DNA from 2 places in the Nostoc sp. DedSLP03 genome. Region 2 is predicted to be linked to the other one. Evidence: predicted binding sites of a transcription regulator. Region 2 holds the regulator's gene; the other holds the start of a gene.
What was found. The regulator NtcA, encoded in region 2, controls nitrogen genes in cyanobacteria. The targets are predictions, from matches to a motif close to TNTGTANNNNNNNNTACANA.
Positions count from the first base shown of each region.

Region 1: a site for NtcA is predicted at 1,536-1,555, ahead of RM368_RS34420 (DUF2605 domain-containing protein). Genes of this name have one in related genera too.

Region 1 covers NZ_JAVRCK010000120.1:11,413-15,898, reverse strand. The annotation lists gene thrS (threonine--tRNA ligase) at 1-985, opposite strand, end outside; gene RM368_RS34420 (DUF2605 domain-containing protein) at 1,653-1,970, shown strand; gene RM368_RS34415 (DUF2973 domain-containing protein) at 2,277-2,606, shown strand; gene RM368_RS34410 (hypothetical protein) at 2,820-3,065, opposite strand; gene RM368_RS34405 (hypothetical protein) at 3,112-3,387, opposite strand; gene RM368_RS34400 (chlorophyll a/b binding light-harvesting protein) at 3,617-4,486, opposite strand, start outside.
Region 2 covers NZ_JAVRCK010000011.1:74,583-85,318, reverse strand. The annotation lists partial or broken gene RM368_RS07835 (IS5 family transposase) at 754-1,570, opposite strand; gene RM368_RS07830 (SLBB domain-containing protein) at 1,802-3,271, opposite strand; gene RM368_RS07825 (ABC transporter ATP-binding protein) at 3,769-4,752, opposite strand; gene hisB (imidazoleglycerol-phosphate dehydratase HisB) at 5,029-5,670, opposite strand; gene fabI (enoyl-ACP reductase FabI) at 5,766-6,542, opposite strand; gene ntcA (global nitrogen regulator NtcA) at 6,922-7,593, shown strand; gene RM368_RS07805 (DUF3084 domain-containing protein) at 7,762-9,252, shown strand; gene RM368_RS07800 (resolvase) at 9,376-9,828, shown strand; gene RM368_RS07795 (DUF3146 family protein) at 9,888-10,151, opposite strand.

The DNA of each region.
Region 1 (4,486 bases), on a different contig from region 2:
CAAATTCCGCCAAGCGCATCGGTAATTCTCGATAAGAGCGTAACTCACTCTTATATATTTGGATATGGAAGGGGCAGTTCATCGGCTTCATCACGAAGCCCTGTTCCTGTGCAGCAGCTTCTTGATCGTCTGCCATTAAGGGGAACATATCTTCTTTATATTTCTGCCAATGTCCAGAAGTTTTAAATAAATCTACTCTGGCAATGTGAGGTGTTACTACAGATAAGTAACCCCGTTTTACCTGTTCTTGTTTGAGGAAGTCTTCTAAAGTACTCCGCAACAAAGTGCCTTTGGGTGTCCACAAAGGTAAACCCGGCCCCACTAAATCAGAGAATACAAATAATCCCAGTTCCTTACCCAGCTTTCGGTGATCTCGCCGCAGCGCTTCTTCTTTGCGTCGCTTGTACTCAGCGAGTTGTTCTGGACTTTCCCAAGCGGTGGCGTAGATGCGTTGTAATTGGGCTTTAGTTTCATCCCCACGCCAATAAGCGCCAGCAACGCTTTCTAGTTCAACTGCTTTCGGGTTTAATTCACTAGTATTTTCCAGATGAGGCCCCGCACACAAATCCCACCATTCATTCCCCAGATGGTAAATTGTGATTGGTTCCTCTTTGATATCTCCCAGGATTTCTAGCTTGTAAGGTTCATTAATTCCCTGAATCCGGCGTTGGGCTTCTTCGCGGCTGACTTCTTCCCGAATTACTGGCAATTTGCGATTGATAATCTTCGCCATCTCCTTCTTGATGGCTTTGAGATCGTTTTCGCTAAATGGTTCTGGACTGTCGAAATCATAGTAAAAACCATTTTCTATCCAAGGGCCGATTGTAACTTGCGCCTTGGGAAACAGCTTTTGTACCGCCATTGCCATAACATGGGAAGCAGTGTGGCGAATCTTTTTTAAGTTCTCCGATTCGCTGGTACGCGGTAAATAGATTTTTTCAACTTGTTCTGACTGTTGTGACTGATTTGATGAATTTGGCGACATTGGCTGCTGAACCGTTGGCGAGGTGATTACAAAAGGTGATTTATCTGAATCTGTAGGCTTATTCAACTATAACGACTTTGGTTAATTAGTCATTTGTCATTTGTCATTGGTCATTGGTCACTTGTACTGAGCGAAGCCGAAGTATTGGTCATTGGTGCATACACCATCCTTATCCAATGCCATGAGCAATTCAACAAAGCTCACCGCAAACTTGCTTTGACGGTGGGCAGAAAAAGTTTTTCTTTCATCGGAGTAATTCAAACTATGTTCAAGAGTAGGCGTGCTTTCTCTTGAACTAATGACAAATAACAAATGACAAATGACTTTGCCTAGCGGTTTGATTCTGAGTCCTGAATTCTTCTTCAATCCAAAAATAAAGATAAATTTTTGATTTGTTACCTGAGTCTCAAATTCAGGATTGCCTGCGTAGGCGTAGCTCGTCGTAGATATCGCTAAATTATCTTATGAATTTCAACTCGCTGTCATATATGCCTATAGATGCCTGTCCAAAGGCACTGTACAAACCAGAGATCGAGACTATATAATAAATTTTGTGCCCTTTGTTACAAAATTTTACATCAAGAAATTATGAGAGAAACCTAAAAAGTATTAAGAAACGTAAATAACGTTAATATTAGTAAGCAAGTTTGAAATATCCCTCTTATTTATGTCAGACTCAAATTTACCAGGGACTGAGTTGTTGAAAACGGTTTTAGATCCGCTGCTGGAAGATTTTCAGCATTGGTTTACGCGATCGCGCCATTTACTCGAAACTGAGGAACTCTCATTTATGAGTCACCAAGAGCAATCTGACTTGCTCTTGCGGGTTAAGCAAGCCCAAGACGAACTAAATACGGCGAAGATGCTATTTAATGCAACTGATAAACAAGTCGGAATTGATATGGCAACGTTAATGCCTTGGCATGAATTAGTAACAGAATGCTGGAATGTCGCAATGCGCTTTCGTCAAGGACGTGAAGTCTAAGCGCTAAATTTCGGCAGACAACTTAGCGATGTCTCAAGACTTACCAAGGAAGCGTCTACGCAACATGGTAAATCAGTCGTTAAAAAGATAGTAGAAAAATCTTAACAATTTCTTAACATTATCTGGATTAGCAAAATAATGTATCCTATGCTACCGTAAGTGGAATAACGGTTGACAAATAGCTCCATATAAATGTAAGCGCCTGAAAAGTGCGTATAATATTCGTCTTAACTGTCAGTACAGTATCGGCGAAACAAAGCGTTACAAAATAAAGTTTTAAAAATTGCTGTTCTGGAGGAAAATCCAATGTTACATCTGCTTTACATTCTTGCTTTTACAATCCTTGCATTTATAGCTGTTGGCAACTTAATTCGTAACCTGATTATGTTCAGTTTCGATCGGGAGCGAACTTACCCAACGAATTCCTCGCCAATGAATAACCAACGTAACTCTGGTTATTATTCATCAAAAAAACAGTTTGTACCCCATCCAGAGTTATTAGATAGCGCTGGAAACTTAATTAAAGAACCACTTTTGGTAATGCGTTCGATTAACGTTGAAGATGCGCGTCAACATCTTGATGCGCTTTACGAAGCATCCCCAGGACATAAAAGAGATAATTCCGAAGAAGCATAATGTAGAGACGCGATTAATCGCGTCTGTTAGCAATTTGGGTGTAAATGGTTGTTGTTTTTACATCCTTAATTTTTTTTAGGAAAAATTTATTTCCATATTAATCCAGTCAATGTAACTTTTTTGTATTTTGTTAAAAATACTCAATTGGTGGACAACTCCACTCATCTTGCAAGGACTGCGATCGCAGGCGGATACAATTTTCATTCTATTTAGCTAGCGAATTTCCAATTCTTTTCTAGCACTTTTCAACTGTCTCCAGAGGATGTGAATTTGTTTGTAAGCCTCTTGTGGTGAAAGTTTACCACTAGTTTGGAGGCTGCAAATGTAGTTTACCCGTTGAGAAAAATCTTGAAGATTAGCGTTAAATACTAGATACTCTGGTTTAAATTGCCCATAATATGGACTACGAGGATATAAAAAATCGCATAGTTCCGATAGCAAATCAGATTGTCTGTTCATAAGTATTTAGAGTATTACGGATTAGAAATTATCTAATTAGAAAATTTTAATAAAGCTTTTGCCGACCCTTTTGACAAGCATTACAAAAAGAAGTTTGAGGTTCAAAGTCAAGACAGCCGAACGCTTCCTCAGAACAAGCTTTAGTTGGATGTACAGTACACTTAAGGCGATAGTCGTTAGTGAAATATTCACAAGCATGACAAGGAATTTGATGTAGCTTTTTTAAATGATTTATTCCTTGTTTTAAGGTAAAGCAGATACTCAAAATAAAGAAAATCAAAGTGGCCCAAGCAAATGAAGCGCAAAAAATTGTAGCCAGCATAAGTCATCCTCCTAAAGATTAGAAAAAAGTGCCCGCAGTCAACTGCTTTTAACCGCAGGCATGAAATATTATTTAGCTAGTGTTGAGTGAAACTAAATTAACTGAGTCAGTAGGTAGACATAAATCAAAAGGAATGAGGCGAGTGTGAGCAATTTAAGTCTTGCTCTAATTTATTGTAAAGACGTAGAATGCTACGTCTTTACATAATGAGTACTAAATCACTAGATGATTAAATCGAGTTGATTGCGATCGCACCGAATAAAGCAATACTAGTTAATAGCAGATAAGCGAAGATTGCTCCACCAATTCCACCAATCAAAAAGCCCTCAGTAAATTGACTCCATTCAGCGACAGTATTGATGCTCTGTGGTACTTTGGCAACACTTGCAACCGAAACCGATCGTGAATAGATTTCCTGTTGTCTTTCGTAGCTAGTAGTGCCATAAAGCGAAAAACCAATTGTCAGGATGATAATCAAACTGCCTGTGGCTAATAAACCAACCAAGCTGCCGACATTAGAATTGCGTAATAAACCCAATGAACCTAATGTTGCAAAGGGGCCAACTAGCCAGTAACCATGAGCCATGCCAATTTCTAATCCCCGCCACAAAGGAGATATACCGGGGCGGTAAATTGGCAAGTATTTGAGAAACTTCAGCGTCAGATCGGAAGAATTGACTGCGCTTACCTGATTACTCGTTTGGCGCTCTACACGTGGAGGCTGAACCATATCACCATTTTTAAAATCAAATCCGCCTGCGATCGCACGAGCGCGGAGAGCGTGCCAAATGTGACCTAACAGAAACATGAGCGCTAGGACAAAATGGAAAGTTACCAACCAACCACGAGCAGAAACTATACCAGCAGAAGTTTCTATAGCTCTAACTGGCCCATAAAAAACTTCGGGATAGACGGTGTTATTAACTGATGCAAAATATGCTGCTAAAAAGCCCATGTATGCTACAGCACCAATGCTGTAAGATAAATACGCTTCCCCTGAGTAAATCAAAACTCGGCGCGCCCAAGCAAATGGCTTAGTCAAGATGTGGAAAATACCACCACCAATTAACATCAAACCAACCCAGATGTGACCGCCAAC
Region 2 (10,736 bases):
TAGATACGGTCGTATCACTGCCACTTGTAAGTTTATACACGGTTTTATAGGTTTAAACCTGCGCATTTTCGCGTAAATATGGCTGAACCACCTTTTGAGCTTGTGTTCCAAAAAATCGCAAACATCTGATAAAATCACTGAATAAAAAATATCAGTATCCAGAGTTACCCTATTCATGAACACCAAGCAACCGTACAAATGGCGTCATTTCCAATTCGACATCATTCTACTGTGTATACGCAGTATCTGTGGTTAAAATAGTATATCTGTCATCAATTAGTTGATTTACTTAAATAATTCTTATGATAATAAGAATCATTGAATGACTAAAAATCATTAATGAACTAGTATTTACGAAATCTGCTTTCTAAAATATTCTCATTATCATAAGTAATCCGAGTACCTACAATCAAGATTTCAAAAGTCTATCAATGCACATTATGAATTTACAATGAGAGTTTTAAAGTTTACAGTATTTTTCTATGAGTAATATTACTTAAAATTATTATAATGACGGATATATAAAAGTAGTCAAATAGCTTAGAACATTGGCAAATCAGAAGAGAGCGACTGTCAGAGTATTTATAGCAGACTTGTCCTAACCAGTATCACAGCATTTAAAAAAAACGCTATTTGGAAGAAGCGATGTCTTGTAAAGCGTTTGTTATGTGTCAATACGCTTGGGTTAAGGGTTGTTGGTGTAGATAATTGGTCTTTTAAGACGCGATAAGAGACCATTTATAAAGTAAATCTTTAGGCAACAAGACGACGCAACATAACACGAGTCATAACAGCATATATGGCAGCTTCACTCATTTCTGGAAGACGCTCATAATCCTTACTAAGACGATGATATTGGTAAAACCATCCAAATGTTCTTTCCACTACCCAGCGTTTGGGTAAAACCTCAAATTCTTTTCCTGTACGCTGCATTACCTCAACATCAGCTTGAATCATCAACCACACTGCGAGGGCAAACTTATCACCGTTATAGCCGGAATCAACCCACATTACCTCGACTTTTTCCAAGACTTCAGGATGTTCTTCTAGCAGCTCCATCAAAGCATAGGCTGCAAGCACTCAATAGGGCAGCATTTCCAACACTTGCCAATAACTTTGAGCAATAGCCCAAGACTATCAACTATCGTTTGGCGTTTCCTCTCTTTAACTAATTTGCCACCATCAAAACCGTACACATCCCCCTTTTTTCCGTCGTTTTAACCGACTGGCTATCTGCTGCGATGCCTACGGCGAGCTTTGCTAAGGCACTTGGTTGAGTTGACTTGCCCATTTTTTGACGAACTTGATCGCGCAAAGTATGATTCATTTGCTCCCAAATATCTCGTTTTTGCCATTTACGATAGTAGCTGTAAACAGTTGCACTGGGAGGAAAGTCCCCTGGAAGCATATCCCATTGGCAACTCGTCTTTAGGTGGTAGTAGATCGCATTGCATACTTCTCGCATATCCGTTGTTCGCGGATGCCCACCATGTTTAGCTGCTGGAATCAAAGGCGCTAAAATTGCCCATTCTGAGTCACTAAGGTCTGTAGAATAAAGCTTTCGCTTCATTGCTTCCTATGTAGATATACTGCATAAACAGTATCCTATCGTTGACTTCTACCTGATAACTCTTCTTTAGATTTACTTTATAAATAGTCTTTAAATCGCGTCTCTACATCTGGATTTTGGGCTTATCTAAACTGTATTGTGTTATGTGTAACTTGCTTTTGATTAAAGGATAGTGCAATTTTAGGGACGAAGAGGGTTGGCTAAGTCCCCAATTTGCATCTATCTTTTAAACTAAAGTCCGAATAAGTTCAAAAGATTAAAGATAACACCTAGAGGTCCGGTTATGGTGTTGACGGTATCGCCAGTCTTAGCTGAACCAGATCGGTTGACTACTACAACATCATTATTGCGGAGTATAGGATTAGTTTGCTCATTAATCCCAGCAGAGAAATCCACTTTTACTATACGTTTAGTGACAGAACCATTAGGGTTGAGGCGAATCAAATCAACAGCACTACTACTAGCTCTGGCATCATTAAATCCGCCAGCAGCGAGTATAGCTTGATTTAAAGAGCTATTTGGTTGAACGTCTGTTAGACCTGGTTTTTTAACTTCGCCAACCACACCAACCTGAATTCGTGTAGGAGACAAAGTAGTGGTCGCTAATTGAGTCGCTTCTGCGGGGTTAATTTCAGTTGCCGTCGGAATAACAATTGTATCTCCGTCTTGCACAATGATGTCTTGATTGGCATCACCACTCTGTAACAGTTGCCAAAGATTAATATCTATAGATTGTTCTGAGCCAGTTCTTGTAGGTCGGCGTAGCTTGAGATTACGCACATCAGCTTGTGCTGTAATCCCTCCAGCTAATTGAATTACTCGTGTCACATTTGGTAAACCAGTGGGACTGGCAGTGCCACTGTTGGGAGTTGCGCCCACTTGGCTATCTGTATTACCTGGGGTGACAAGATACGAACCAGGACGGTTAACTTCACCAATAATTGTTACTGTGCGGGGTGTGGTTTGACTGGCGGCAAAGTTGGATGCAAATATATTGCGAGATTCTGCGACGTTGAAGTTGGTTGCTGTTGGCACAACTATAGTGTCTCCATCCCGCAAGGTAATATCCTGCGATAACTTGCCTGTTTGAATGAGTTCTTTCAAATTGAGGGTGACAGATTGCTCTGAAGAACGTCCTATTCTACGCCGTAATTGAACTTGAGTCACATCCGCAGCTAAAGTCACCCCCTGCGCTGTTGTTAATGCTGCTAATACAGTGGGATATTGTACGCCTGGATTGTTCCCGGCGCCTCCGCTCAAGTTTAGAGTGTAAGCTCCAGGACGTGTCACCTCTCCAGCAACAAAAATATTTATAGGACGAGGAGACAAGAGATTGACTGAGATTAACGGGCGTTTGAGGAAGCGAGCATATCTTCTAGCTATTTCGTCAGAAGCTTGTTCAGTTGTTAGCCCTAATACCGATACACTGCCAATTAAAGGTAGGTTGATTGCTCCACCGGGGGGAATTTGGTATTCACCTGTATATTCAGGTACTTCAAATACATTTACACGGATGAGATCGCCGCCTCCTAATGAATAATTAGCATCTAATTGTGTTTGTGTAATTGGTGGTTGTGTTGTTGGTGGTAACGGTTGTCCCTGAGCTAGACTGGCAGATGACACAGCGGCATTGACAGCAGTTAACAAAGCCATACCTACAGTTGGCTGAATTAGGAATTTAGACAAACTTTTGTTAAGCATATTTACTTGAAACTCTGAAACTACAATCAATAAAGTACTGTCTAAACATTCTTATTTTGACTATACCTAAATATTCATGTTCCCCGACACTCTTATTTTCCTAGAAAAGTGTGATTTTCCGGAGGAAATTTGTTTATTGAAGTTAAATTTTTAGTGAAGTTAGCTTAAAGTTAATGTTGCTTGAATAGAGTAATATCAAAAAATATAGGATTTACACAAATAAACCCAGTTTCTACAAGAAATCGTCTGTTAGCTAACAATCAATTGTCACGAATAAATTTTTCTTTTCAAAGTTAATTTGATGACATTTAAAATTTGCGATGAGTAGTAAGGGACTACTAAAATTAGGAACAAGTTCATTAAATAAATACAAATAACCTTGAAAAGATGTTGGAATTTTATTTTTTGTGGATTGCGTTGGCAAAGAGAACTCAAAAAGGCAGAATTTTGGGTTTTGCTCTTCGAGCTAGTCGACAATTTACTACTTGGCAACAAGACTAATTCAAGGGGTTATTTTTTCTTTGGATCTGTTGAATAAAAAATTCTTCTAGGGATTGACGTGACAAGTTAATAGCAATAATTTTACCTTCCATAAGACGAAGACTGGCAAGAAAATCATAGTAACCATCTTGTAGTGTACCGTGCCAGGAACCATCAGGCTCAAATATGAGAGTGGGTATCCATTTTTTGAGAATTTCCCAGTCACCACCTTGACCTTTTACTTGATATGTGTCATTTACGCCTAAGAGTTCATTGAGGGAACCAGAGCAAATTAGTTCACCTTGAGCGAGGATGGCAATGCGATCGCAAATCTGTTCTACTTCACTAAGAACGTGGCTGTTGAAAAAAATCGTCTTACCAGCAGCTTTGAGCGCCAGAATAATTTCTCGCATTTGATAGCGCCCCACCGGATCGAGACCAGACATAGGTTCGTCCAGAAAAACTAAATCTGGCTCATTAATTAATGCCTGTGCCATACCAACACGCTGTAGCATTCCTTTGGAATAGCGGCGCAACAGTTTTTTACGGGCATCGGCTTGGGATAAACCGACCAATTCCAGTAGTTGGGGAATGCGCTGGCGTTGGACACTTTGGGGAATTTGGAATAACCCAGCAGCAAGCTGTAAAAATTCCCAACCAGTGAGATAGTCATACAAATAGGGATTTTCCGGCAGATAGCCAATATGTTGCTTAACACTGCGATCGCCTATTGGATTACCTAACAACGATCCGCGTCCAGAAGTGGGATGAATAATTCCCAGCAACAATTTTAAAAGGGTAGTTTTCCCAGCACCATTAGGCCCCAACAAACCAAAGGTTTCGCCTTTGTAAACCGTTAAAGAACAGTTTTTGAGAGATACGACTTTTTGATTTAGCCAAAAACCAGTGCGATAGACTTTTCGCAACTCAGAAGTTAGGACTACTGGTGGAATGTCTGCCGTATTAAGTTGAGAATTAGAGTCATCTGCAACAGACTTCATCTCGGTTAAATCACTATTTATCAGCTTGGCGTCAATTAAAAATTACCCGGTAGGCTGATAATAACCATCAACAACTCGTGTGTCAATTATCCGAAATGGGGGACTGGGGAAGAAGCAAGGGAGCAGTGAGCAGGGGAGGCAGGGGAGACAAGGAAGACAAGGGGGACAAGGAGGAATTATTAAACCAGTCTCTCCCTTGTCTTTTCCCTCTTCCTCATCTAAGTTGTCTCTTGTCCATGCCCCATGCCCAATCCCCAATGCCCAATTTGACTTTTTTCATAGAACTCCCTTAGAACTGGGAATTAAACCAGCACGTCGGGAGTCAATTTCTACCGCCAGCCGTGTTGCTCTTGCAAAAGCTTTAAATGTCGCTTCAATGATGTGATGAGAATTAATGCCATCCAATTGTCGAATGTGCAGTGTCATTTGACTATGGTTCACCAGTGCCACAAAAAATTCTCGCACCAGTTGGGTGTCATAGGTTCCTACCCGTTGAGTTGGAATTTGCAAGCCATAGCTGAGGTGAGGCCGTCCAGAAAAATCTAGCGCTACCTGAACTAAAGCTTCATCCAGCGGTGCAAGAAAATTACCAAAGCGGACAATACCCTTTCTGTCACCTAGTGCTTGGTTAAAAGCTTGCCCTAAAGTAATGCCTACATCTTCGTTAGTATGATGATCGTCAATTTCCCAGTCTCCCTTGGCTTGAACATCTATATCAATCAGCCCGTGGGAGGCAATTTGATGCAACATGTGATCCAAAAACGGAATACCTGTTGCTGCTGTGCAAGTTCCTCTACCATCCAGGTTGATGGTGACTTGCACATTAGTTTCACCAGTGGTGCGGTGAACAGTGGCAATGCGAGGGGTTTGGGTTGAGCGATCGTAGTTTGAATTAACTTGGCGATTGGTTGTTTGCATGGGGAGTGAAAAGAGTTAAAAGTTAGGAGTTATGAGTTATGAGTTAAAAATTTATAACTCTTAACTCCTCACTCCTAACTCCTAACTTTATCGTGTCACATTCCCATAATTTCATATCCTGCATCTACATAGAGAATTTGTCCGGTAATGCCGCTGGACAAATCACTACACAAGAAAGCCGCAGCGTTGCCCACTTCTAACTGAGTGACGGTGCGTCGTAGGGGAGCTACTTCTTCTACATGATGAATCATATCCAAAATCCCACCCACTGCTGAAGATGCCAAAGTACGGATGGGGCCTGCGGAGATGGCATTCACACGAATATTTTGCGGCCCTAGTTCAGCAGCTAAGTAACGCACACTCATTTCTAACCCCGCCTTGGCAATTCCCATAACGTTGTAGTTGGGGATTGCCCTAACACCACCTAAATATGTCAGGGTGACGATGCTACCTCCCTCTGTCATCAAAGGTTTGGCTGCACCACTTAACTGCACTAGTGAGTAGGTACTAATTTCTAAGGCGGTGTTGAAGCCAGAACGAGAAGTTTGGCTAAAATCTCCACTTAAATCGTCTTTGCTGGCAAAGGCCAGACAATGGATGAGGATATCTAGCTTTCCCCACTTTTCGCGGATTGTCTCAAAAGTAGATTTAATTTGGTCTTCATCTTGGACATTACAGGGAAGAAATAGGCTGGGGTTAAGAGGTTCTACCAATTCCGCGACTTTTTTCTCCATCTTGCCGCGTTCATCTGGTAGGTAGGTAATACCCAGGTTTGCTCCGGCTTTGTGCAGCTGTTGGGCTATCCCCCAGGCGATCGAGCGGTTATTGGCAATACCTGTAACAAGGGCATTTTTTCCAGTCAGATTTAGCATAAAAATTGTTAATGCGATCGATCATTAGGAGCATACTAGAATCTGAGGCTAATTTATCTTTGTTTTATACAGGATTTGCAAAAATGAATATTGGTAAGAGTTTTTGCTGCGTGTAAAAATCTTGATTTTTTATAAAGATATTCTCAAAATATCTTTATTTGTTCTTCAAAAAACCTTTTAAATACAGTTATTGGAACTAGTTATCAACAATTAGTAGCTGAAAGGATCAACAATTATGTATCATTATAAACAAAGAGTTATGAAGAGATTAGTTGGAGTATAGGAAAGTACAGAAAGGTTGACGGTGCTTTATTCATTTTTCGGGTGTATTCTTAGGTAATCAGTTTTTGTTTTTCCGGCATTGGGTAGGGGAAGGGAGATGATCGTGACACAAGATAAAGCCCTAGCAAATGTTTTTCGTCAGATGGCGACCGGGGCGTTTCCGCCAGTTGTGGAAACGTTTGAACGCAATAAAACGATCTTTTTTCCTGGCGATCCTGCCGAACGAGTTTATTTTCTTTTGAAAGGTGCTGTTAAACTTTCCAGGGTGTACGAGGCAGGAGAGGAAATAACGGTAGCGTTGCTGCGGGAAAATAGTGTTTTTGGTGTATTGTCATTGCTGACAGGAAATAAATCGGATCGGTTTTACCATGCGGTTGCATTTACTCCTGTAGAATTACTGTCGGCACCAATTGAACAGGTAGAGGTAGCACTCAAGGAAAATCCAGAATTATCAATGTTAATGCTGCGAGGTCTGTCTTCGCGCATTTTACAGACAGAGATGATGATTGAAACTCTTGCTCACCGAGATATGGGTTCTAGATTGGTGAGTTTTTTGTTAATTCTTTGTCGGGATTTTGGCGTTCCTTGTGCAGATGGGATCACAATTGATCTGAAGTTATCTCATCAAGCGATCGCAGAGGCAATTGGTTCAACTCGTGTTACCGTTACTAGGCTACTGGGAGATTTGCGTGAGAAAAAAATGATTTCCATCCACAAAAAGAAGATTACTGTGCATAAACCTGTTACCTTAAGTAGACAGTTCACATAAAAACAATTGGAGAAAGGGGAATCGGCGCGTGTTCTATTTTGAAAAATGACACTAATAGCTAGAGGTAAATCTAAAATTGAATAATTTCAGCTATTGCCAATTTCCACTTCTTTCCAGACAATGCTTAAAAGTAGTAGGCTGTATCTGGAAGGATTTCGGTAGCTAAAGATGACCACCGGATACATCCTTATCGCAGCAATTTTGATTTTGGGAGGCGTAATTGCCACCGTGGGCGATCGCATCGGCACACGAGTTGGCAAAGCCCGCCTCTCACTTTTTAAGCTTCGTCCGAAAAACACCGCCGTACTAGTAACAATTTTTACTGGTGGTTTGATTTCAGCATCAACTCTAGGGATTTTATTCGCTGCCGACGAAGGTTTGCGAAAAGGAGTCTTTGAGTTAGAAGATATTCAAACAGACCTCAGACAGAAGCGGGAACAGCTAAAAACCGCAGAAACGCAGAAAAGTCAGGTAGAGGGTGAGCTAAACCAAGCAAGAATTGCCCAAGCAAAAGCACAACAAGACTTGCAGGCAATTAATCAATCCTTGCAGGCGGCAAACGCCAAACAGAGGGAAACGCAAGCCCAGCTGAACCGCACAATTAGTCAACAAGCCCAAACCCAAACTCAACTCCAACGCACTCAAGGTCAGTTAGGACAAGTTGTAACTCAATACCAAAAAGCCATAGCTGAGTTGCAAAGCGTTTCCAATCAGAGAAAACAGCTACAGGCGGCAGTTGAACTCTTGAAGACAGAACGTCAACGACTGTATGCAGAAGCGAAAAAAGCCATTGACGAAGCCAAAACAGCAATCGAAAAACGCGATCGCGAACTTGCTAACCGTCAAGAAGCCATAGAAGCACGCGATCAAAAAATTGGCCAGCTGGATCAACTTATTCAAAAGCGTAACGTAGAAGTTGCAGCACGAGAGCAAGTGATTGCCAAACGGGAATCGCGCCTCAAAGAATTGGAAGCACAACAGGAGGAACTAGAACAGGAAGTTGCCAGACTGGAAAAATATTATCAGTCCTACCGCGACCTGCGTTTGGGTAAGCTGGCCTTAGTTCGCGGTCAAGTTCTGTCCGCTGCTGTAATTCGTGTTACTCAACCTGCCGCTGCTCGTCAGGCAGTGGTACAACTTTTACAAGAAGCCAATCGCAACGCCAACCTCGAATTAAGCGAGCCTGGTACAAATTCGTCAAATTTAGAGCTGTTGCGCGTGACCGAGGATCGGGTCGATCAATTAAGCAAGCAGATTGCCGATGGTAAAGAATACGTCGTGCGAATATTCTCTGCTGGTAATTACGTCAGGGGAGAAAAGCAGATAGAATTTTTCGCGGATACAGCCCAGAATCAACTGGTTTTTTCGGGAGGTGCGGTGCTAGCCACGACTACTGCTGATTCCCAAACCATGACATCTTATCAGTTACAGCAGCGGCTAGAAATACTGATTTCTGCTTCCCAATTTCGTGCCCGTAATGCCGGAATTGTCGAAAATGTGCAAGTAGAGGGGACTTTTCTGCGCTTTGTCAGTCTACTAAGACAGTATAATCAACCCTTGGAGATCAAAGCGATCGCAGCAGAGGATACTTATACAGCCGGGCCATTGAGAGTAAAATTGGTAGCAATAGTTAACGGAAAAATTATTTTTAGTACTTAAAAAATTATTTGCACACTGTTATTAGTAAGATTTAAACATATTGAACAGCAGTCAAAATAATTGCTATAGCTGCATTTTTTATTTAGCAGATACTATGCGAACATTTTTAATTTTTAATTAATTATGAATTTCCGTGAATTTTCACCAACGCAACCAGTCATCTTGGGGTTCGATCCAGGTCGAGATAAGTGTGGTCTAGGGGTGATGGGGCTGGATCGGCAACTGTATTATCATCAAGTTGTGTTAGCAAAAGAGGCGATCGCTAGTATTGAGACACTGCGCCAAAGGTTCCCGATCTCTTTGATGGTCATGGGCGACCAAACTACAGCCAAACAGTGGAGACAGAAACTATATCAAGAATTGACAGAACCGTTGAGTATTATTTTAGTGGATGAGCGCTACACAACCTTAGAAGCACGCGATCGCTATTGGCAAATGTTCCCGCCCAAAGGGTTAATCAAGCTATTGCCACAGGGTCTACGACAGCCTCCAAGACCCATAGATGACATTGTTGCCATCCTCTTAATCGAAAGATACTTAAATCGCCTCACTGAATCAGCAACCAGCCAATTTTAGATTTTTTCTTCAATCCAAAATCTAAAATCCAAAATCCAAAATTGAATAACTCCTAAGTTTTAAAGTTCCGCCCGAATCGTAAAAGCATAGTCTCCGCCAGGCTCTAGCTGGTAATCTTGTTGCTCTAAGAACCGACCGAGAGGTTCTTTGATTAAGGCGCGACCTTGGGAAGGCTTGACGGCAAGTTCTCCCCGACGAAAATGCCACTGGAAATGCCACTCAAACTCACCCGCACTCACTTCACCCTCAAGGAAGCCGTGTTGCCAGGATTGGCGGGTAATTCTGACATGGGCAATGGTTTCTGGCAGACGTTTTGCACTCACAATGCTTTATGTCAAGTGTGGAATAACAGCCGATGATCTAGGCTACTTATTTTATTTACCAAACATATCTCAATTAGACAAACTGACAAAGTGGGTATTTGTAGTTAACTAGGTTGTGTTTATGAGTAAGATGACTTCAGCATCCTGAAGTTGCACCACCGATAGCGTAAGCAAACTAGGCGTAGCCTCTCCTAGAGAAGCGTTAGCGAGTTTTATTTCGAGGGTCATAGTTCGTCATAGATATTGGAAAAAAAATCAAACGAGAAATGCTAATTTTTTCGTTGCTTCTAGCGATCGCATTTCAACTACTGGCACATTTGAGTAATCGTTTCCATTTGCAATGTGAAGCAGTTTCTACTGTCAATACCTAAATTAGCAGCGTCCAATACTCATACCATAATTGCGTCATTGAAGGTCTTTGTTGCAAAATCCACAGTATATCTATGCCGCAAGATAGCTGTTTTTTGGGTTTATATGTACGTTAAAAATGAGGCAAAAGTATCTTAAGTATACAATAAATTAAAAACTACAGATAAAAAGTTTCGTGATTTACGCATAGACACTTGTACAATTGGGCAGCGCTGC